Regions from separate parts of the Vibrio sp. Vf1514 genome, predicted to be linked through region 2. Evidence: riboswitches for the same ligand, from Rfam matches in the RefSeq annotation. Region 2 holds a riboswitch; each other region holds the start of a gene.

Evidence for each region. Region 2 has a riboswitch for thiamine pyrophosphate ahead of thiC (phosphomethylpyrimidine synthase ThiC). Riboswitches for the same ligand answer to the same signal wherever they lie in the genome.
Region 1: another riboswitch for thiamine pyrophosphate. It lies ahead of thiE (thiamine phosphate synthase); the one in region 2 lies ahead of thiC (phosphomethylpyrimidine synthase ThiC).
Region 3: another riboswitch for thiamine pyrophosphate. It lies ahead of thiD (bifunctional hydroxymethylpyrimidine kinase/phosphomethylpyrimidine kinase); the one in region 2 lies ahead of thiC (phosphomethylpyrimidine synthase ThiC).

The regions. Positions count from the first base shown of each region.
Region 1 is NZ_CP197267.1:1,990,174-1,997,328, reverse strand. It holds gene ACS18Q_RS09180 (6-phospho-beta-glucosidase) at 5-1,441, opposite strand; gene ACS18Q_RS09175 (pirin family protein) at 1,707-2,402, opposite strand; gene thiE (thiamine phosphate synthase) at 2,536-3,183, opposite strand; TPP riboswitch at 3,419-3,540, opposite strand; gene ACS18Q_RS09165 (ABC transporter ATP-binding protein) at 3,642-5,024, opposite strand; gene ACS18Q_RS09160 (ABC transporter permease) at 5,021-5,809, opposite strand; gene ACS18Q_RS09155 (ABC transporter permease) at 5,806-6,759, opposite strand; gene ACS18Q_RS09150 (ABC transporter substrate-binding protein) at 6,752-7,155, opposite strand, start outside.
Region 2 is NZ_CP197267.1:3,137,392-3,144,546, reverse strand. It holds tRNA gene ACS18Q_RS14625 (tRNA-Asp) at 1-39, shown strand, start outside; tRNA gene ACS18Q_RS14620 (tRNA-Trp) at 98-174, shown strand; gene ACS18Q_RS14615 (multicopper oxidase domain-containing protein) at 448-1,830, shown strand; gene crcB (fluoride efflux transporter CrcB) at 1,969-2,352, shown strand; TPP riboswitch at 2,404-2,502, shown strand; gene thiC (phosphomethylpyrimidine synthase ThiC) at 2,612-4,561, shown strand; gene ACS18Q_RS14600 (thiamine phosphate synthase) at 4,565-5,767, shown strand; gene ACS18Q_RS14595 (HesA/MoeB/ThiF family protein) at 5,754-6,563, shown strand; gene thiS (sulfur carrier protein ThiS) at 6,560-6,766, shown strand; gene ACS18Q_RS14585 (thiazole synthase) at 6,772-7,155, shown strand, end outside.
Region 3 is NZ_CP197268.1:1,115,420-1,122,574, forward strand. It holds gene ACS18Q_RS19870 (helix-turn-helix domain-containing protein) at 1-416, opposite strand, end outside; gene ACS18Q_RS19875 (MATE family efflux transporter) at 538-1,905, shown strand; TPP riboswitch at 2,057-2,164, shown strand; gene thiD (bifunctional hydroxymethylpyrimidine kinase/phosphomethylpyrimidine kinase) at 2,261-3,121, shown strand; gene ACS18Q_RS19885 (ABC transporter ATP-binding protein) at 3,180-3,941, shown strand; partial or broken gene ACS18Q_RS19890 (ABC transporter permease) at 4,009-4,734, shown strand; gene ACS18Q_RS19895 (ABC transporter substrate-binding protein) at 4,759-5,712, shown strand; gene tenA (thiaminase II) at 5,728-6,420, shown strand; gene thiM (hydroxyethylthiazole kinase) at 6,410-7,155, shown strand, end outside.

The DNA of each region.
Region 1 (7,155 bases), 1.1 Mb from region 2:
CTCGTTATAGGCTGTCACCATTGGTGGCGATGACGTTCTGATACCAGTAGAAACTTTTCTTCTTCGAACGGCTCATGTCGCCGCTGCCATCATCATGGCGGTTCACATAAATGAACCCGTAACGTTTCTTGTATTCACCGGTGGTGAACGAGACACAGTCGATACAGCCCCAAGGCGTGTAGCCCATCACCTCGACCCCATCTTCGCAGATCGCTTGCTTCACCGCTTGAATGTGCGCGCCTAAGTAGTTGATGCGATAGTCATCGTTGATGGCGCCATCGGACTCCACCTGATCGACCGCGCCAAGGCCATTTTCGACGATGAAGATCGGTTTTTGATAACGCTCGTATAGCTCGGACAACGCAAAGCGCAGGCCATCCGGGTCAATTTGCCAACCCCAGTCCGACGCCGGCAGGTACGGGTTCAAACGGCTACCTTCAAACAGCGAGGTGGTTTCACCGTCTTCATCTTTTTGCGCGGATACGATGTTGGTCATGTAGTAACTGATGGCCAGATAATCGGCGCAGCCGTCCCGCAGTATCTGATCATCGCCGTCTTGCATCTCTACCTGAATGCCTTTGCGTTGCCACTCTTTCAGCAGGTAGCTGGGGTAGTAACCGCGCACTTGCACATCGCTGAACAGGTATTTCTCGCGCATCAACGCTTGCGCCAGCAGCATGTCTTCCGGACGACAGGTCGCCGGGTAGAGCGGCATCATGTGGATCATGCTGCCGATCTTAAAGTCCGGGTTGATCTCATGGCCCAGTTTGACCACTTTGGCGCTGGCCAGAAATTGGTGATGCAGCACTTGGTACATCACTTGTTCTGGGTGTTCGTGGTCGGCGTAGATCATGCCCGAGTTGCAGTAGCCCCAAATCGGCAGTTTCCAGTTTCGCTGGTTGTTGATCTCATTGAAGGTGATCCAGTACTTCACTTTGTGCTGGTAACGCTGCATCACGGTTTGGCTGAACTTGACGAAGAAATCCATCACCTGACGGTTTTGCCAACTGCCGTATTGCTTGACCAAATGGTTGGGCATTTCAAAGTGCGACAGGGTGATCACCGGCTCGATGCCGTATTTCAGCAGTTCATCGAACAGGTCATCGTAGAATTGCAGGCCCGCTTCATTCGGCGTGTCTTCATCGCCGTTCGGGAAGATGCGCGTCCAGGCAATCGAGGTTCGAAAGCACTTAAAGCCCATCTCGGCAAACAGCGCCACATCGCCTTTGTAGTGACCGTAGAAATCCACCGCTTCGTGGTTTGGATAAAATTGGTCCGCTTCCACGGTGTCGGTGATCACGCGTGGTACTTCGTGGGCGCCTTTGGTCAGCACGTCAACGATGCTGACGCCTTTTCCGCCTTTGTTCCAGCCGCCTTCGACCTGATGCGCCGCAACTGCGCCGCCCCACAGAAAATCGCTTGGAAAACCTTGTTGTGACATGTCGTTACCCCTTTGTGTTGCGCCGAAAGGTCAATGCGTGGCGACAGATGAAAGTCTGTCGCTGGCATCATGCGTTCACCCTTCACGGTGCGTCAATCTGATTCAAAACTCGTCAATTTAAACGCATTCTAGATCAGGAAATGTAAAAATGGAACCGGTTTCTGTAACCGGTTCCATTTTGAGGTAGAGACATAAAAACGCCGCGAACTCAAAGTCCGCGGCGTATGGGGTGACGTTGCTCACGCGTTGCGTGGCTGGTGCGCGTTTAGGGCAAATCGAACACCAAGGCTTTCACTGGCAAGTCACTGTCGTTGCGCAGTTCAAGTTGACTCTCTTTGGCGATTTTCGCGCCATCGCCCGGATTCAGCGTCACGTCGTTGATGGCCAGTGTGCTGTCGATTTGGTGCACGTAAACGCGGCGACCTTGTGGCACATCGTAAGTCAGTGCGCTATGAGGCGCCAAAATCAGTTGCAATAGGCGCGCATCTTGTTTGATGTGCAGCGTGCCATCTTCACCCGTTGGGGTGGCGATGGTGGTGAGGCCCGGCGCTTGACCAAAGTCTTTTTGCTGGTAACCCGGTTCGCCGCCAAAGCTGTTTGGCTGAATCCAGATTTGCAGAAAGCTTAGTGACTCGCTATCGGAGGCGTTGAACTCGCTGTGGTAAATGCCGCGACCGGCAGACATCAACTGGAACTCACCTGCAGGCAGGGTTTTGATGTTGCCCGCGCTGTCTTTGTGCGCAATGGTGCCGCTGAGCACATAGCTGATGATCTCCATGTCGCGGTGACCGTGGGTTTCAAAACCGGCGCTGGGGGTGACTTTATCGTCGTTGATCACGCGCAGTTCCGAAAATCCCATGTGTTTCGGGTCGTAGTAGCTACCAAATGAAAAGGTGTGTTTGCTATCCAACCAGCCAAAGTTTGCGCGGCCGCGTTGTTCTGCTTTTCTTACTTCGATCATGCTCTGCTCCTTCGACTTGGCGGACCAAATCGTATTTGGTGTTGGGGGAGGGAATGCTTCACTCCCTCAGGCTTGATACTCAGTCTAGTGCTTTCGAGCAGGCGTCAACAGCCGTGCAACTTGTTGTGGTCGTTCAATAATTTCGAACAAGCGAATTCGTGCGATTTTGTTCGATTAGCAAACGCAGCTCGCGAGCGGCTTGTTGTGGGTCAGGCGCATGGCTAATCGCCGATACCAGCGCGATACCGTGCACGCCTGTTTGGGCGACCGCCGCGATATTGCTGGTGTTCAAGCCACCGATCGCCACCATGGGTAAACGGCTGCGCGCCATCGCCCAGTTCAGGCCATCCAGCCCCCAATGTTTAACGGTATTGGTTTTGGTCGGCGTGGCGAAAATCGCACTGAGGCCGAGATAATCGACCGGAAGCGACTGCGCTTGTTCAAATTGTTGCTCGTTCTCAACCGACAACCCAATCAGTTTATCCGGGCCAAGCAGTTGGCGCGCCAGCGTGGCGGGCATGTCGCTTTGCCCCAAGTGCACGCCATCGGCATCCACGGCCAAGGCCACGTCAACGCGATCATTGATGATCAAGGGCACACCGCTGCCGCTTAGCACCGCTTTCACTGCCGCCGCACGTTCGATAAAAGTCCGTACGTCGCCCTGTTTTTCGCGCACTTGCACCAGTGAAACGCCGCCAGCGATGGCTTGTTTAACGACACGGCATAGGGTGTTGAGGTCTTGCTGATCATCAGTGACCAAGTAGAGGGTGTAGGGCATCATGCGGTCGCCTCCGTGGTTTTGAGTGGATCGTTGTACGCATCGTTGTCGCTGGCAGAACCGGCCAGCGTGAGAACCGTTGAGGTGTGACATTGCAGGTTTGAATGAGGCATTGGGGCTCCTAGTCTTCGACGGTCAGGAACCGGTTTAGCGCCACAACACGAGGGAAGGATTCGAGTGCTGGGCGGCTAAAGCCATACGCTGTACGAGGCGCTCACATCATTGGGGCGCATCACATCGCGAAGCGTACATAGTTCCCTACGTCAGTGCGAACTGAATCAGGTTCTACGGGTCTTGCATCGCTGCCGCAAGGGCAGTGGGTGGCAATCTCAGCCCAAGTGGGCTCCCCGACTATCAGCGTCGATGATAGCAGATGTGTGGCGCGCGGAGCTAGGCTCGCGTGATGTTGCCGCTGAACATGCAGGAAGCTGAACGAGCAGGAGTCAGCGGCAACGGGCAGGTTAGAGGCGAATGATCTGATGACAGCTTTTACTCAGCGCCACTTTGTCGTGACTGATCAACACCAGCGCGCAGCCCATTTCCTGCGTCAGCGCCGTCATGAGCTGCAACGTGCTGGCGGCCGTCACGGGGTCGAGGCGCGAAGTGGGTTCATCGGCAATCAAGAGTTTGGGTTTCATCAACAATGCGCGCAAAATTGCAAAGCGTTGCAGCTCGCCCCCGGACACTTGAGTCACTTTGCGCCCGAGCAGTTGCATCGACAATTTGAGCTTGGCCATCAGCGGCTCAATACGAGTTGGGTCGATGGTGTGACGCTGACATAAATCGCTCAGCAGTGTGTGCAGCGTTGCACTTTTCGGCAGCGCACTTGGTGGATCTTGATACAGCTTGAGCACATCGCCTGTCGCAAACGGTGTGGTGTGCCGCAACGTGCCGCCGGTGGCACGTTTGAGGCCGACCAGAATGTCCGCCAATGTGGATTTGCCACACCCGCTGTCTCCGCTGATGCCCAGAATTTCGCCCTGTGCGATGGAAAAATTAAGCTGTTCAAACAGCGTGCGATCGCCGTAATGCATACTCAGATTTTCTACGTGCAGCACCGGCTGACCAACGGTCGGTAGTGATGCGCTTGGCCAGAAACGCGGGTCGGCGGCGATCAGCGCTTTGGCGTAGTCCGATTGCGGCGCGCTCAGCACTTGTTGCGCAGGCCCTCGCTCTTGCACCACGCCTTTTTTCATCACGATGATTTCGCCGCCCAATTGCTGCGCGACTTCAATGTCGTGCGTGATGGTCAGCACCGCACCGCGCTGTTTATGGCTGAGCAACTGCGCGATGATTTGGTCGCGGCGGCTGACGTCCAAGCCTTTGGTTGGCTCATCGGCAATCAGCAATTCGCCACCGGCTTGGGTCGCGCACAAATAGGCCACGCGCTGCGCCATTCCGCCGGATAACTGATGCGGGAATTTCGCCATGTCGTCACCCAGTTCAACGCCCTCAAATGCCGCTTGGGTATGGGTGTGCGCTTGCACGGGATCGCCATTGACCACCTCGTGCACTTCGCGCACCTGTTCGCCCACCGCCATCAACGGGCTTAGCGCGTACCACGGCTCTTGTGGCAAAACGGCCAGCTTTTTTCCCCACAGCTGTTGGCGCGCGTCGTGGCTAAGATCGCGCTGCGCGTCGCCAAATAGCGTCACGTCGCCCTGCATGGTCAGCGTTTCCGGCAAGGTGCCGATAATGGCGTTGGCCATCAGGCTTTTGCCCGAACCGGTTTCGCCCAAAATCGTGACCGCTTCACCGCGACGAAGCTCAAATGACAGCGGTTCAACCAAGGTTTGCTCACCAGCTTGAATCGACAACTGTTCGACGTTCAATAACACACTCATGCCTGCTTTCCTCGCGCCAACAGGTGAAAACTCATCACTAACAAAAACACCACCACAATCGGTTGAACCAGCACCCACGGCGCCTGTTGGTAATAGCGGAACAGCTCGACCATCATCAAACCGAGTTCGGCCGCAGGCGGCTTAAGGCCAACGTACAAAAAGCCAATGGAGGCCAGTGCCAGAATGGCGTTGCCAGCACCAAAGCAGCCGAGGGTAAACAGGTCAGTGCGCAGCTCCGGCCACAGGTGGCGTTTGAATTGATAACAAACGCCAAAACCGTACAAACGCGAGGCTTCGATTTCGGGCGAACGCAACAAGCTCAAGGTGCGGCTGCGCACGACGCGGAAATATTCCACCCATAACATCAACGAGATAGCGAGATAGAGGATCAAAAACGAGCCCGGCACCATGGCGCCAAACAGCAGCACCAGAATCAGCCCCGGCATGGCGAGTAACATATTGACCAACCACGAGAGCGACTTATCCCACCAGCCGCCTTTCCACGCGGCGGTCACGCCGGCTAGCAAACCCAAAGCGGCCGAGGTGACCACACTCACCACCGCCATCAGCAGGGAGGTACTCACGGCGCTTGCTAAGCGGGCGTAGTTGCTGCGGCCATAATGATCGCGCCCCAGCGGCTCCTGCCATGAGGGCGAGGCAAAGGCTTGCGCCAAGGATTGCTGCGCGGGATCGCCGCGGTAAATCAGGGCTTCAAAGAGAGCAAAGACCACCAACGCGGCGAGAATGCTCATGCCGACCCATTGACTGCGCGAGAACTGTTTCATGCCATCACCGCCTTGGTCGCCAAACGCTGACGTGGATCGAGCCAGTACTGCGCGATATCGACCAGCGTGTTGATGGCCACAAACAGCAGCCCCATCAACAGCGCCGCCCCTTGAATCATGGGAATGTCACGACGAAAAATCGCGTGTGACAACGCGTGGCCGATGCCCGGCCAAGAGAACAGCGATTCAATCATCACAATGCCTTCGACTAAACTAACGGCCTGAATGCCGACAAACGCCATCACTGGCAGCGTAATATTGAGCTGCGCGTGACGGGTAAACGCTTGCTGATGGTTCAGCCCTTTTAAGCGCGCGAATTGAAAATAAGGCGAGTTCAGGACCTGATGTGTCGCGTTGCGAATCATTCGACTCGACATCGCAGCCATGCTCAGCGCCAGCGCCAATGCAGGCAGCACCAGATATTCGACGCTGCCAAACCCGGCAACGGGGAACAGGTTGAAATGGAGCGCAAACACCAACACCAACAACAAACCAATCAGAAACACTGGCTGCGCCTTGATGATGATAGACCCAAACAGCGCCGCGTGATCGCTCCACTGATTGGCGCGGCGACCGCAATACAGCCCCACCGGAATGGCGATCAGCAGCGACAGCGCTGTTGCGGCCGCAGCCAGTAGCAAGGAATGCCCCAGCTGGTGCGAGAGCGCAGCGATCACCGGCTCACCGCTGACCAGCGAATTCCCGAGATTAAAATGCAGCAGATCCCATAACCAATTGAAATACAGCTCAAATCCAGAGCGATCCAGCCCCAATTCTGCCTGCACCGCTTGCGCGGCTTCGGCGTTCACGTAGTCATAACCGTAACGCCCGGCGGCGATGCGGTAGGCGATGTCACCCGGAATCAGTCGCATCAACACGAAGGTCAACGTGCCGACCGACCACGCCACAAACAGCGCTTGGTACAAACGAGATAGCAAAATCTTAGTCATGGAAACGCATCTCCGACACGCGGTAATTGATTTCAAACGGGTCGAATGAGAACCCGTCGAGGTGGCGATTGACCGCGACGATCTGGCGGTAATAGGTCACCGGGATCAGCGGCATTTCGTCGGCCAGTACCGTGGCGGCTTGCTGTGCTAACTGGCGATACTGCGCCGGGTCGGCTTCGCCGGAGAGTTGTTCGAGCAACGCGCTAAAGGTGTTGGAGGACCAGTGCATCGGCCCCCAGTCGGCGCCTTTCTCGGTTGCAAAATCGTTCATCAGGAGCGGCAGGGGATCGGCCAACGTGCCGAAGTTGCGGGCGATGAGCGCCATCTCCAAGCTGTTGTCGTGGTGCTTGGCTGGAATGGCACTGGAGTTATCAATCGAGATCTGCACATCGATGC
Region 2 (7,155 bases):
CGCCGGGGGTCGCGGGTTCGAGTCCCGTCCGCTCCGCCACTTATTTAAGACCTCAGCAGAAATGCTGGGGTTTTCTTCAATCTGGAAGACCAAATTTAGGGGTGTAGCTCCAATTGGCAGAGCAGCGGATTCCAAATCCGCGTGTTGGGAGTTCGAATCTCTCCACCCCTGCCATTATTACAAAGCCTCAGCGAAAGCTGGGGCTTTGTTGTTTGTGGCTTTTGAAACAACTGGCATTGGACTACGTCAGCTCAGTCGTTTTTTGTAATCCAGCCATTCATCAGTTCCTGTATCGATTGACTCCTTGGTGTTACTCTTTACTCTGAAATCTCGCTGTGAATCCGAATTTGCTCGGTTTTTCTTTCAGATTTCAACGGCTCATCATTTACATTTTGTTGCGAATCAGTTTTATTACCAATCCATTAAACATTGTTATTAGGACTGGTTATGGATATCTCGCGTCGTCACTTTTTAAAAATTGGGTCAGCTTTCGGTCTCACCGCTGCATTACCAGCGTGTTCTTTGATTCGATTGGTCTCAAGCCCGGACGAATATGTTTATCAACTGACCGCTGAACCGGCGAACGCCACGTTAGTACCAGATTATTCGACACCCGTTCTCGGGTTCAACGGTTCCATCCCAGCTCCTATCATTCGTTGTCGCCAAGGACAGAAGGTGACGATCCACTTTACCAACAAGTTGGATGAACCGACGACTATACATTGGCACGGTCTACGCATTCCCATCGCCATGGATGGGGTGCCTTTTCTGAGTCAGCCTCCCATTCTACCCGGTGAGACGTTTACCTATGAGTTTACACCGCCGGATGCGGGTACGTTTTGGTACCACCCACACATGAATAGTGTCAAACAGCTCGGGATGGGCTTAGTGGGCTTGATCATTGTTGATGAGGCCGAACCTGTGGCCTTTGATCATGAATACCCACTCATGCTGAAACATTGGCATTTGGACAAAAAAGGTCAGTGGAAAGATTTAATGATCCCACGCTACAGTGCGCGGATGGGAACGCCCGGCGAGTGGGGGACTGTGAACGGTAAACACAATCCGCAATACACGATTAAACAGAATGCGACGGTGAGAGCTCGTATTGCCAACGTGGATAACACGATCACTTATCCAATCGCTGTCGAAGGTGCAGAGGCGTGGATCATTGCGATTGATGGCAACCCGGTCGAAACGCCATATCTGCTAACGCAACATAAAATTGGCCCTGGCATGCGTTTAGACATTGCCTTTATCGCGCCCAAAGCGGGTGAAACGGTTTATGTTCGGCAAATGAAAGGGAAGTTCGCTTTTCCGTTGTGTGAGTTCCTCTGTGAGGAGTCTTGGCTGGCCAATGGGAAATCCATCCCTCGATTACCATTGAATCCGATCGCCCCTGTAAAGCTGTATCAAGCGCAAGAAATCGATTTTGTATTTGAATGGGAAGGTGCAGTGACACCTGCGGATAAGCGTGGTCACGCTGTGCCCAATTTCTGGTTGGTGAATAAACGTGCGTGGGAAGGGATGAGTGCCGACCACATTCCTGAACCCTTGGCAAAACTGGAATTGGGAAAAACCTATATTTTCAATTTACGCAATGTCACGCAGTACCATCATCCTATTCACCTACATGGTCACACGTTTACAGTGTTGGAGCTTGATGGTCAAGTTCTGGAAAAACCGTTTCATACCGATACCGTACTGCTAGGCAAAAATGGCAGTGCCAAGGCAGCGTTTGTTGCCGACAACCCTGGACGATGGATGTATCACTGCCACGTGATCGAGCATATGAAAACCGGATTGATGGGTTTTATCGAAGTTGCTTAAATAAGTGACTCCTGTAACTTTTGTATTTCTTCGCACTTTGGCTATCTAGTGCTGTTATTGAAAACTATTTTTTTACCCGTACTGGCTCATTTTTCATCAATGAACCAGTACAATGATGGCAATACATTTGGAGGGCACATGGGACAATTTGCAATTTTAGGTTTGATTGCCATCGGTGGTGCTGTGGGTGCTTGTTCGCGTTATTTGGTTTCGGAATGGTGTGTGACACTCTTTGGGCGCAATTTCCCCTACGGCACGTTAACCGTTAACATCGTCGGTTCGTTCATTATGGGGTTGCTCATTGCATCTTTTGAAAATGAATGGTTAGCGCCATACCCTTGGCGTCAGATCATCGGGTTGGGCTTTTTGGGCGCATTGACCACATTTTCCACCTTTTCGATGGATAACGTGCTACTTATGCAACAAGGTGCGTTTTTTAAAATGGGTTTAAACGTGCTGCTCAACGTGTTGCTGAGTATCTCGGCCGCTTGGGTTGCGTACCAGTGGTTGGTCCGTGGTTGATTAAAAACTCTACTTTTCTGCTTGTTTAGCAATATCACTGCTCTATAATGATTTCACTTGTCGGAGTGCCATAAGGCTGAGACCGTTTATTCGGGATCCGTTGAACCTGATCAGGTTAGAACCTGCGAAGGGAACAAGAGAAGACAATCTCTGGCGATCTGTGGATCGTCGTATCTTCAGTTCCAGATCTGTCTGATCACCTCTTGTCGCATCTTTCCGCCAAGCATTTATCCCTAAAATCCTCATCAAGGAAAATGCTATGTCGAGTCGCAAACAAGCGAGACTGGAAGCCAAACAGTTTATTGAAACCCTCTCGGTACAGCCGTACCCCAATTCAAAGAAAACCTATCTGACTGGGTCGCGTGACGATATCCGCGTACCAATGCGCGAAATTTCGCTCGCCGACAGCTTGATCGGTGGTACGAAAGACGCACCCGTCTATGAACCGAACGAAGCGGTGTGTGTGTACGATACTTCAGGTGTATACACCGACCCAAATTACACTATCGATCTCTATCAGGGGTTGCCCAAACTGCGTGAACACTGGGTTATGGAGCGCGAGGATACCGAAGTTCTCGAGGGCATGAGTTCAGCGTACGCGCGTGAACGCCTCGCCGACCAGACTCTGGATGAATTGCGTTATGGCAACCTTCCTGTAATTCGCCGTGCGAAAGCTGGTCGTCGTGTGACGCAGCTGCATTACGCCCGTCAGGGGATCATTACACCGGAAATGGAATACATTGCGCTGCGTGAAAATATGGGGCGCCACCACTATCAAGATGAGCAGTTAAACCGCCAACATCCGGGGCAACACTTTGGTGCTCATTTGCCTAAAGCAATCACCCCTGAATTTGTTTGTCAGGAAGTGGCGGAAGGCCGTGCCATCATTCCATGTAACATCAACCACCCCGAATCGGAACCGATGATTATTGGCCGCAATTTCCTCGTGAAGGTCAATGCGAACATTGGTAACTCCTCCGTGAGTTCGTCGATTGAAGAAGAAGTTGAAAAACTGGTGTGGGCCACCCGTTGGGGCGGTGATACCGTGATGGATCTGTCGACCGGACGGAATATTCACGAAACACGAGAATGGATTCTACGCAATAGTCCGGTACCGATTGGGACCGTGCCGATGTATCAAGCGTTGGAAAAAGTGAACGGTATTGCAGAGAACCTGACTTGGGAAGTGATGCGCGATACGTTGTTAGAACAGGCAGAGCAGGGGGTGGATTACTTCACCATTCATGCCGGTTTGCTATTGCGTTATGTGCCGATGACCGCGAAGCGTGTCACTGGCATTGTGTCACGCGGTGGCTCGATCATCGCCAAATGGTGTCTGGCTCATCATCAGGAAAACTTCCTTTATACGCACTTCCGCGAGATCTGTGAGATTTGTGCTAAGTACGATGTGGCGCTGTCATTGGGCGATGGTCTGCGTCCGGGTTCGATTGCTGATGCCAACGATGAAGCGCAGTTTGCCGAATTGAGAACATTGGGCGAGCTGACTCAAGTGGCGTGGGAATACGACGTGCAAGTGATGATTGAAGGCCCAGGACACGTGCCCATGCATCTGATCAAAGCCAATATGGACGAACAGTTGGAACATTGTCATGAAGCGCCATTTTACACCTTGGGTCCACTGACGACCGATGTCGCGCCGGGTTATGACCACATCACCTCGGGCATTGGTGCTGCGATGATCGGTTGGTTTGGTTGTGCCATGTTGTGTTACGTGACACCCAAAGAGCACTTGGGGTTGCCCAATAAAGAAGATGTCAAAACCGGTCTGATTACCTACAAGCTCGCTGCCCATGCGGCCGATTTGGCCAAAGGGCATCCTGGCGCGCAGATTCGCGACAACGCGTTATCGAAAGCGCGTTTTGAATTCCGTTGGGAAGACCAATTCAACCTGTCGCTGGATCCAGTCACGGCGCGCGCATTCCACGATGAAACGTTGCCACAGGAGTCAGGAAAGGTCGCGCACTTCTGTTCGATGTGTGGCCCGAAATTCTGTTCAATGAAAATCTCGCAGGAAGTGCGCCGTACATACGCCAATGCTGACAGGATGGCCGGTGAACAATCGGTTGAGGTGAAAGTTTTCGACGATCCGCTGGAAGGCATGCGCCAGAAGTCTGAGGAGTTCTTAGCCACGGGCTCGGAACTGTATCACCCTGCGGTTGCATCTGCCGAGACGGTGACTGAGGAATAAATCGTGAAATTACTTATCCCATCTCAGTGTATTGAACTGACGGGAGACGTGCAGCGGGTGCTATTGCTCGCTGAACAACAAGGTTTTGCGATTGGACATATCGAGTTGGGCGTGAGCCCAACGCCTGATTTGCAACTTGTTGGCGACACGACTCTCCGTTTGTCTTGCAATTGGTTCCCCCATGTTCAGCCAGATGCTGATAGGGTGTTGCACTACGGTGCTGTGACTGATGATTGTGCGTCCACAGCAATGCATGACCGTTGGATTTTTATTGGCGACGAGCATCAGGGGTACGTGACCGACCATTGGCAACATTCTGATGAAGTCCGTTCCTTGCTTCAAGTCACCCCCTTGGAACCTCGTGACTATGGGCGTCATTTGGCATGGGTGCTGGCGTGTCTGAGTCTCGATTTTCCCATTGAAGATGCGTTGGTTTTGAGTCGAGCAGCATTGAATGTTTCACGTGAAACATGGCCAAGCGACTACCGACACTTTCCTCAACCACGCACCCAAGCTGAATTTTCTGCGTTTCCAACCCTGAAGTCGGCGTCATTGGGTGTGTACCCCGTGGTGGATGATGTCCGTTGGATTGCGCAGTTATTGCCACTGGGGATCACCACCATTCAACTGCGCATCAAAGACTCGCATCAAGCTGATTTGGAACAGCAGGTAATGGAAGCCATTCGTCTTGGGCGCGAGTTCGGGGCGCAGGTGTTTATTAATGACTATTGGCAGCTGGCGGTAAAGCATGGCGCTTATGGCGTGCACCTTGGGCAGGAAGATCTGCAGACGGTCGATTTGAAGATGCTATCGGACAATAACCTTCGGTTGGGTTTATCCACTCACGGTTATTTTGAATTGCTTCGCATTCACCAATTGGCGCCGAGCTACATTGCCTTGGGGCATATTTTTCCGACCACCACCAAACAAATGCCGTCCAAACCGCAGGGGCTGGTGCGCTTGGCGTTGTATCAACGACTGCTTGATTCGATGCCTTATGGTGACACCACGGGGGTGCCCAGTGTGGCGATAGGCGGGATTGATGCGCTTAACGCCGAGCACGTTCTGGCGTGCGGCGTCACCAGTATTGCCGTGGTGAGAGCCATTACTGAGGCAAAGGATGTGGCTGTTGCTACCCACACGTTGCAGCATATTCTCGCGCTGTCGCTGGTATCGACGAAGGAGCGCAACCATGTTGTCGGATGAACAATTTGTTCGCTATCAGCGACAAGTCGCGTTGCCTGATGTAGGTGAATGTGGTCAACACAAGCTCCTCAATGGCCGAATCTTGATCGTCGGTTGCGGCGGTTTAGGTACGGCTGCAGCGCAATATTTGGCGGCTGCTGGGGTCGGTTCTCTGGTGATTGCCGATGACGATTGTGTCGAGTTGTCCAACTTGCATCGCCAATTGGCATATCGCATGACGCAGTTGACGCTGCCGAAAGTCGCAGCCTTGGCACAAACACTGGCAAGCATCAATCCTGACTGCCGGGTCCGCACTGTGCAGCGCAAAATGGCGGGCAGCGTGCTGGACTTGGAAGTTGCGCATGCCGATATCGTACTCGATTGCAGTGACAACCTAGAGACACGTCATGCGATCAACGCAGCGTGTTTTGCAGCGCGCAAGCCTCTGATCGCCGGTTCGGCGATTGGCTGGGAAGGCCAATTGGTGGCGTTTGATTTTGCCAATCAGCCTCAAGGTTGTTATCGCTGCTTGGTGCCGGATGATGTCATTCCCACCTCGAGACGTTGCACCGATCTCGGTGTGATGGGGCCTGTGGTGGGTTCCATCGGTAACCTGCAAGCATTGATGGCGATGCAGTGGCTGCTGCAACTCAACCATTTCCAATCCCATCAGGTGATGCGGTTTGATGGACTGAACATGCAGTGGCAAAAATGGCACTTGCTGAATGATCCCGATTGTTCGATATGCTGCGCGTCTCCGTCCAAACCTCATTTAACCACCAATCTGGCATCCCCAATCAACGAGGACGAGTCATGACTATGACGATTCACATCAACGCGCAACCGCACACCACCCAACTTGGCAGCACCTTGGCGAGCGTGCAAACGCAACTTGAGCTGCCAGTACAAGGCTGCGTGTTTGCCATCAATGATCAGGTGATTCCGCGTGGTTTATGGCACCAAACGGTGCTCAACGACGGTGACCACATTTCTCTCTTTCAGGCGATTGCAGGAGGCTAAACGCCATGTTTACCATAGCTGATAAAACTTTTCGCTCCCGGCTTTTAACCGGGACAGGCAAATTTGCCAATCGTCATGTGATGGCCGATGCCATTCGTGATAGTGAATCTGAACTGGTCACCATGGCGCTGAAACGCGTTGACTTGGCCGAACGTGATGATGACATTCTGGCGCCGTTGATTGCGGTGGGAATTCATTTACTACCCAATACCTCGGGTGCCAAAACAGCGCGTGATGCGGTTTTTGCCGCGCATTTAGCGCGTGAAGCGTTGGGGACGTCGTGGCTCAAACTGGAAATCCACCCAGATCCGAAATACCTGATGCCTGACCCAATTGAAACGCTGAAAGCGGCTGAACAGTTGGTGAAAGATGGCTTTACCGTGTTGCCA
Region 3 (7,155 bases), on a different replicon from region 2:
AACGAAGTAAGAGACCAAATAGATTCACAAGCATCAAAGTGAATAACCGGACGATTGATTCGTAACAAATTTGTCCAAGTGTCTGAACTATGTAAAAGGAGCCAAACCATTTTCCAAGACTTGCATGGGTAAGCAAGCTCAAAACAAAATGGCTTCTCACTCGGTAGTACTGTGATTGTATTGGGCAATATATCAAAAACACCTTCATCTGTAGAAAGTACTCCCGCGCCTTCTAATGTCACCAGCACAGTATGAATATCAGGCCGAGAGCGCTCGACTCGATAACCCTCTTTAAGATGAGCAAGACCAGCCATGAAAATATCATACTGCTTCATCTCTGCGATATCGGACGCAACAAGGAAGCGCTCTTCACATTCGGCAGCAAGATAAACTTCATCATTCCAAATTTTACACATTGCTTAACCTCTCACATGACGGATTCGAACAGATTTTCACCTGAACACAACATTCTCAATCGTTATTCGTTCGCTTAAAGTTCGCACATCCAAATTCATTCAACGATGAGACGTAGCCTACATGTTTCAAATCGATAATAAAGACAAAAATTTGCTTTCTCAAACGGTCAGAATCGGTCTGCCCGTTGCAATACAAAGTGCTTTAGTCGCAATACTGTCTTTAGCTGACGTATTGATGGTGAGTAACTTTGGGACAGAAGCGACCGCGGCGGTCGGTCTTGCGTCTAAATGGCACTTTGTCGCTATCATGCTTATGGCGGGGCTATCGACTGCAAGTGGCATTTTAATTGCACAATTTTGGGGGAAGAACGACCCAACATCAGCCAAAACGGTCACCATAATTGCTATCAAAGCCGGAACGATTCTTTTGACCCCCATCAGTGTCATATTTGTTGTGTTTTCGGATCATATACTTCATATCCAAACCAATGACATGAATGTCGTCCGACTCGGTTCTGAATATCTGTGGTACGCATCCCCCGTATTACTTCTGACCCATTTAGTTATCGTATTCGAATCAACCATGCGCTCTACGAATGACGCTTTTACACCCTTACTTATCGCAGTAATGACGATCGCCATCAACATCATACTGAATTACGGTCTTATATCTGGAAATCTTGGTATGCCAGCATTAGGTGTTGCTGGAGCCGCCTTAGCGACCACAATATCAAGGATTGTCCAGCTTGCCGTTTTTTTGAGTTACTTTCATATCAAACGACATTGGCTACAGTCAGTCTCTCAACTTAGAGATAGCGCCACGCTTAGAATCACTTATAGAAGACTAGCCATTCCAGCTGTTGCAAACTCATTGTTGTGGGCCATGGGAACAATGGTCTATCAGACGATTTTTGGCCACATGGGAACATTGGAACTTGCGGTATACAGCACATTAGGCCCATTTGAATCGCTGTGTTATTCGTTGTTCTTTGGGCTTTCTGTCGCTTGTTCTGTCATGATTGGACAACGTTTAGGCGGGAAAAATTATGACGATGCATTCAAGACATCCGTGATGTTTACTAAGGTCTTTGGCTTACTCGGTATTATTTCATCTGCTGTTTTGCTTTTACTACAACCTTTGCTTTTACGCTTATTGGCAATGGACTCAGAACAATTTTTGCCAATCTCAAAACCCGCAATAACAATACTAAGTATCGCTGTCAGTCTGAAAATGATTAACATGATTATGATCAATGGCATTTTAAGATCAGGAGGCGACAATGCATTCTGTTTACGCACCGATTTCGTGGCAATGTGGCTGTGTGGTATACCCATTACAGCTGTCGGCGCATTTTTCATGCAGATGGATTTCCAATACGTCTACGCACTCATGCTCGTTGAAGAATTCATTAAGTTGTTTATGTGTTGGCGACGCTATCGAACAAAAGTCTGGCTTCGAGATTTGACTGATGAAATCGTTCTAAGTTAGAAAAAAAGTTCATCCTGCCGCTAAAACGGTTATTGCTCTATCACAATTCATGTTTAATGGCACCGAGTCTATTCACACGGATCCATCATTCACCTTAAACACGAACACTGAAAAAACGTATCCCTTGGTGATGTGTCCTGTTATCATCCAAGCGAAATAGTCGGGGGGCCACGCTGAACGCGTTGGCTGAGATCGAAATTCGAGACCCGTTGAACCTGATTCAGTTAGCACTGACGTAGGGAACTATCAGCATTTGCCTTCGCCGAACTTCCTTTGGCGAGCAGCGGCTAATCGGGAAATCGATCGGCGAGCGCGGTAAAAGTCAGTTCCTATACGTCTGGTTATAGGAGCGACCATGACGCAGCATTCACAGCCTTATTCACACCAAACGCCATTCACAACAACACCGCCAGTCGTGTTGACGATCGCTGGCTCAGACAGCGGTGGTGGCGCGGGCATTCAGGCCGACATCAAAGCCATGTCGGCAACAGGCAGTTTTGCCTGCTCTGTCATTACTGCCATTACCTCGCAAAATACACAAGGCGTCTCCGCCATTTTCCCAATTCCACTCGATCATGTGGAAAGCCAACTCGATGCCGTGTTTACCGACCTCAATATCGTGGCCGTTAAAATCGGCATGCTGGCCGATGCCAATATCATCAACGTGGTCGCGAACAAAATTAAACAGTACCAACCCAAGCACCTGGTGATAGACCCCGTGATGGTCGCCACCAGCGGTGATTTATTGCTCGAACACGCCGCAATCAGCACGTTAAAAGAAGCGCTCATTCCGCTTGCGGACATCATCACACCCAATCTTCCAGAAGGTGCTGCGTTAACGGGAAAACCGGTTCCCAACTCTGAAGCTGAAATGAATGCGATGATTGACGATCTTCGTGCGCTTGGTGCGAAAGCGATATTGCTCAAAGGCGGTCATTTGGAAAATGATGACAGCAGCAATGACCTGCTGATCACGCCAGATACTGTGGAACTGATTCGAGCAACACGTTTCCCAACTCAAAATACGCACGGAACAGGCTGCACGCTTTCTTCTGCGATCGCCTCTTACCTTGGCCAAGGCAACAACCTTCACAAAGCCGTACATTTGGCGAAACAGTATATCTCTCAAGCCATCGCCCATGCCGATGAACTAGACGTCGGTCAAGGTCGCGGTCCGGTTCACCACTTCTTTGCGGGTCACGCGAATGTTCGTTAATACGACGACGTCCGTGAATACGATGAAGTCCATGAATACAGTGAAGTCTATGAATGCAATGAGATCCGAGAATCGCATTGGCATTCAGTTTACCAACGCCCGTCTGCAATACAACGACAGTGCCACACCCACACTTGCAGGCGTCAATATGACCCTTCCTGCCGGGCAGTGGACCGTCTTATTGGGGCGAAGTGGCTGCGGGAAAACCACCCTGTTGCGTTACCTCGCCGGTCTGCTCGATGAGCAGGTGATGTGGCAAGGCGAACTAACGACCACAGACGGCATTGCGCTGCACAACCGCATCGCTTACATGGCGCAGCAAGATTTGTTGTTGCCGTGGCTCAACGTGTTCGACAACGTCTGCCTGAGTTCCCGCTTTTCTCACGCTCGCTCAAATCAAGTTGTTGAGCAACAGCGAGCGATGCAATTGCTCGAACAGGTTGGATTAGCTGACTACGCCGATGCCAAACCCGCCCAGCTTTCCGGCGGAATGCGTCAACGCGTGGCACTGGCGCGCACACTGATGCAGGACAAACCATTCGTTTTGATGGATGAACCCTTTTCCGCGCTCGATGCGGTGACTCGCCATAAGCTGCAAACCTTATCGGCCACACTGCTCCAAGGGAAAACCGTCGTCCTGATTACCCACGATCCGCAAGAAGCCGTTCGTCTCGCCAACCAATTGTATGTGCTGCAAGGCACACCCGCACACGCGCAACATCTGCAAACGCCAGATTCGTTGCCCCCGCGCGTGCTGGATGGTGAATGTGCCACCTTGCAACAAGCAATTTTGGATCAACTGGAGAGCGATTATGCGTGAGATGACTCAATACAACGCCGTCTCGACACGCATTCGTAAGAAAGAACGAGTCACGCATCCGATGCTACGTGTGGCGATCAGCACCGCGGTCATCTTGGGCTTGTGGCAACTGATTGTCGTGGTATTCCAGATGCCAAGCTTCATTTTGCCAGCCCCCGTGGATGTGCTGCATCGATTGATTTCACGCTACGACGTGTTGCTTGCGCACACCTGGATCACCGCGCAGGAAATCCTGCTGGGTCTTGGGCTTGGCTTGTCGATGGGGCTGCTGTTTGCTCTGCAAATGTTGCTGTTCGAACCGCTCAAACGTTGGCTGCTTCCCTTGCTTATCGCCAGCCAAGCAATTCCGGTGTTTGCTATCGCGCCGGTGCTGATGCTTTGGCTTGGTTACGGCATCGCATCAAAAGTGGTGATGGCCGCAATCATCATCTTCTTTCCTGTGACGACGTGCTGTTACGACGGTTTACGCAATACCCCAACCGGCTATCTGGATTTGGCCAAAACCATGGGAGCGTCGAAATGGCAACTGCTACGCCACATTCAATTGCCTGCGGCGCTGCCAACCTTGGCCTCGGGTATCCGTGTCGCGGTGGTGATCGCGCCGATTGGCGCAGTCGTCGGCGAATGGGTCGGCTCAAGCGAAGGTTTGGGGTATCTGATGCTGCAAGCCAACGCGCGCATGATCATCGACGAGATGTTTGCAGCGCTGTTTATCCTCGCTGTGCTGTCCATCGCACTCTACTTCATCACTGACAAATTATTAAAAACAGCCATCCCCTGGGAAAACAAATAGGCATAACTTCAAAGGAATAACGCCATGAATAAAAACAAACTGATGAGCGCAGCCGCGCTGCTTGCTGCCATGATCTCAACGAACGTGATGGCCGCCGAAAAAGAGCTGACGCTGATGTTAGATTGGTTCGTGAACCCGAACCACGGCCCCATCGTCATTGCCAAAGAGCGTGGCTACTTCAAAGCGCAGGGGCTGAACGTCAACATTCAAGAGCCGGCCGATCCAAGCACGCCACCAAAACTGGTCGCGGCAGGCAAAGTGGATATGGCAATTTCATACCAGCCCAGCCTGACCATGGATGTCGCAGCCGGGCTGCCGCTGATTCGCTCAGCAACACTCATCGCAACCCCACTCAATACCATGATGGTGCTGGACAACGGCAAAAACGATCGCCTTGCGGATCTCAAAGGCAAGAAGATCGGGATTTCGATTGCGGGAAATGAAGAAGCAACCATCGGCACCATGCTGGCGCAAGAGAACGTGAAGTTGTCTGACGTTCAGATCATCAACGTCGGTTGGGCCCTCTCTTCCGCGCTTGCATCGGGTAAAGTGGACGCCATTTGGGGCGGGCTACGTAACTTCGAAACCAACCAACTTGCCTTGGAAGGTTACCAAGCCAAAGCCTTTTTCCCAGAAGAGCACGGCGTGCCGACCTATGATGAATTAGTTTTCGTTGCGAATGCAAAAACGTACGACAAAGCAGCCATCAAAGCCTTTAACACCGCGCTTGAACAAGCGGTCACGTACATCGTGAACCATCCACAAGCCGCTTGGAAAGAGTTCGTCGCCTACGCGCCCGACACGCTAAACAACGAACTGAACCAACGCGCTTGGAATGACACGCTCACCCGTTTTGCACTTCGCCCGTCAGCAGTTGATCTGAAACGTTACGACGATTATGCCGAATTCATGTACGCACAACACATCATCGACACGCTTCCTAAAGCGAAAGATTACGTCCCGAACTTTGATGAATAACGAGGCAACCCAGCCATGACATACCAAGATTTGATCAACGCTTGCCACGAGGATTGGCAGGCCTACACGGAGCATGCTTTCGTGCAGCAATTGGGCAGCGGCACGCTGGCTCAGCCTTGTTTTTTGCATTACCTAAAACAGGACTTTTTATTTCTAAAACAATACGCTCGCGCCTACGCATTGGCGATTTACAAAGCGCGCACCTTGTCTGACATGCGCCGCGCACTGCCAAGTGTTCACGCGCTGTTGGACTCAGAAATCGCACATCACGTCACGTACTGTGGTCAATGGGGATTGACAGAATCCGATCTGGAAAATGAAGCGGAAGATTTTGGCACCGTGGCCTACACACGTTATGTGTTGGATGCAGGAATGACCGGAGATTTGGTTGACCTGTACGCCGCATTAGCGCCCTGCTCTATCGGCTATGCCGTGATTGGTCAAATGCTGATGGACGATCAAAACACGCTGATCGACGGCAACCCGTACGCCAGTTGGATCACCCTTTATGGCGGTGAAGAGTTCCAGTCTGGCGTTGCCCAAGGTGCCGCGCACTTTAATGAGCTCTTGGCTGAAATCGACATCAACAGCCAGCGCGGCCAGAACCTCATTCAGGTCTTCAAAACCGCGACGCGAATGGAAGTGGCATTCTGGCAACAAGGCTTGAACGCTCAGCACTCGTCATCGGAGACTCAACATGCTTACTGAACAAATCACGCAAGCCTTGAGCGCAGTGCGCCAACACAAACCCTTGGTCGTGAACATCACCAATTACGTGGTGATGAACAACACGGCGAACGCGCTGCTTGCGATCGGCGCATCTCCCATCATGGCGCACTCCCAGCAGGAGATGGCAGAAATGATGTCGTTTGCGGGTGCGTTGGTGATCAACATTGGCACGCTCGATAGCGTTTGGACACCCCGCATGCTGTTTGCCGTCGAACAAGCGAATCTCAACGGGAAAGTCGTCGTCCTCGATCCCGTCGGTTGCGGCGCAAGTACGTTGCGCACCGACACCTCCCGCCAAATTGCACGCTTGGCAGAGAAACTCATTATTCGAGGGAACGCATCAGAGATCATTGCGCTGGCGGGTGAACAAGCGACAAGCAAAGGGGTCGATGCTTTAGACAGCAGCGATGCAGCCTTGGGCGCAGCGCAGTGCCTCGTGGCGGAATATGGCGCCAACGTGGTGATTTCTGGCGAGACCGATTACATCGTGACTAAATCGCAGACCATCACCCTCAGCAATGGCCATGCGATGATGCCCTACGTCACGGGCATGGGATGTACACTGTCCGCACTCACGGGAGCGTTTGCCGCAATCGGCGACGAAACCGGTTTGGCAGCAGCGGCCGTGCTTGGTGTCGCGGGTGAAATCGCCGCAGAACAAGCACGCGGGCCCGGCAGCTTGCAGTTCATCTTACTAGATACCTTGTATCAGCT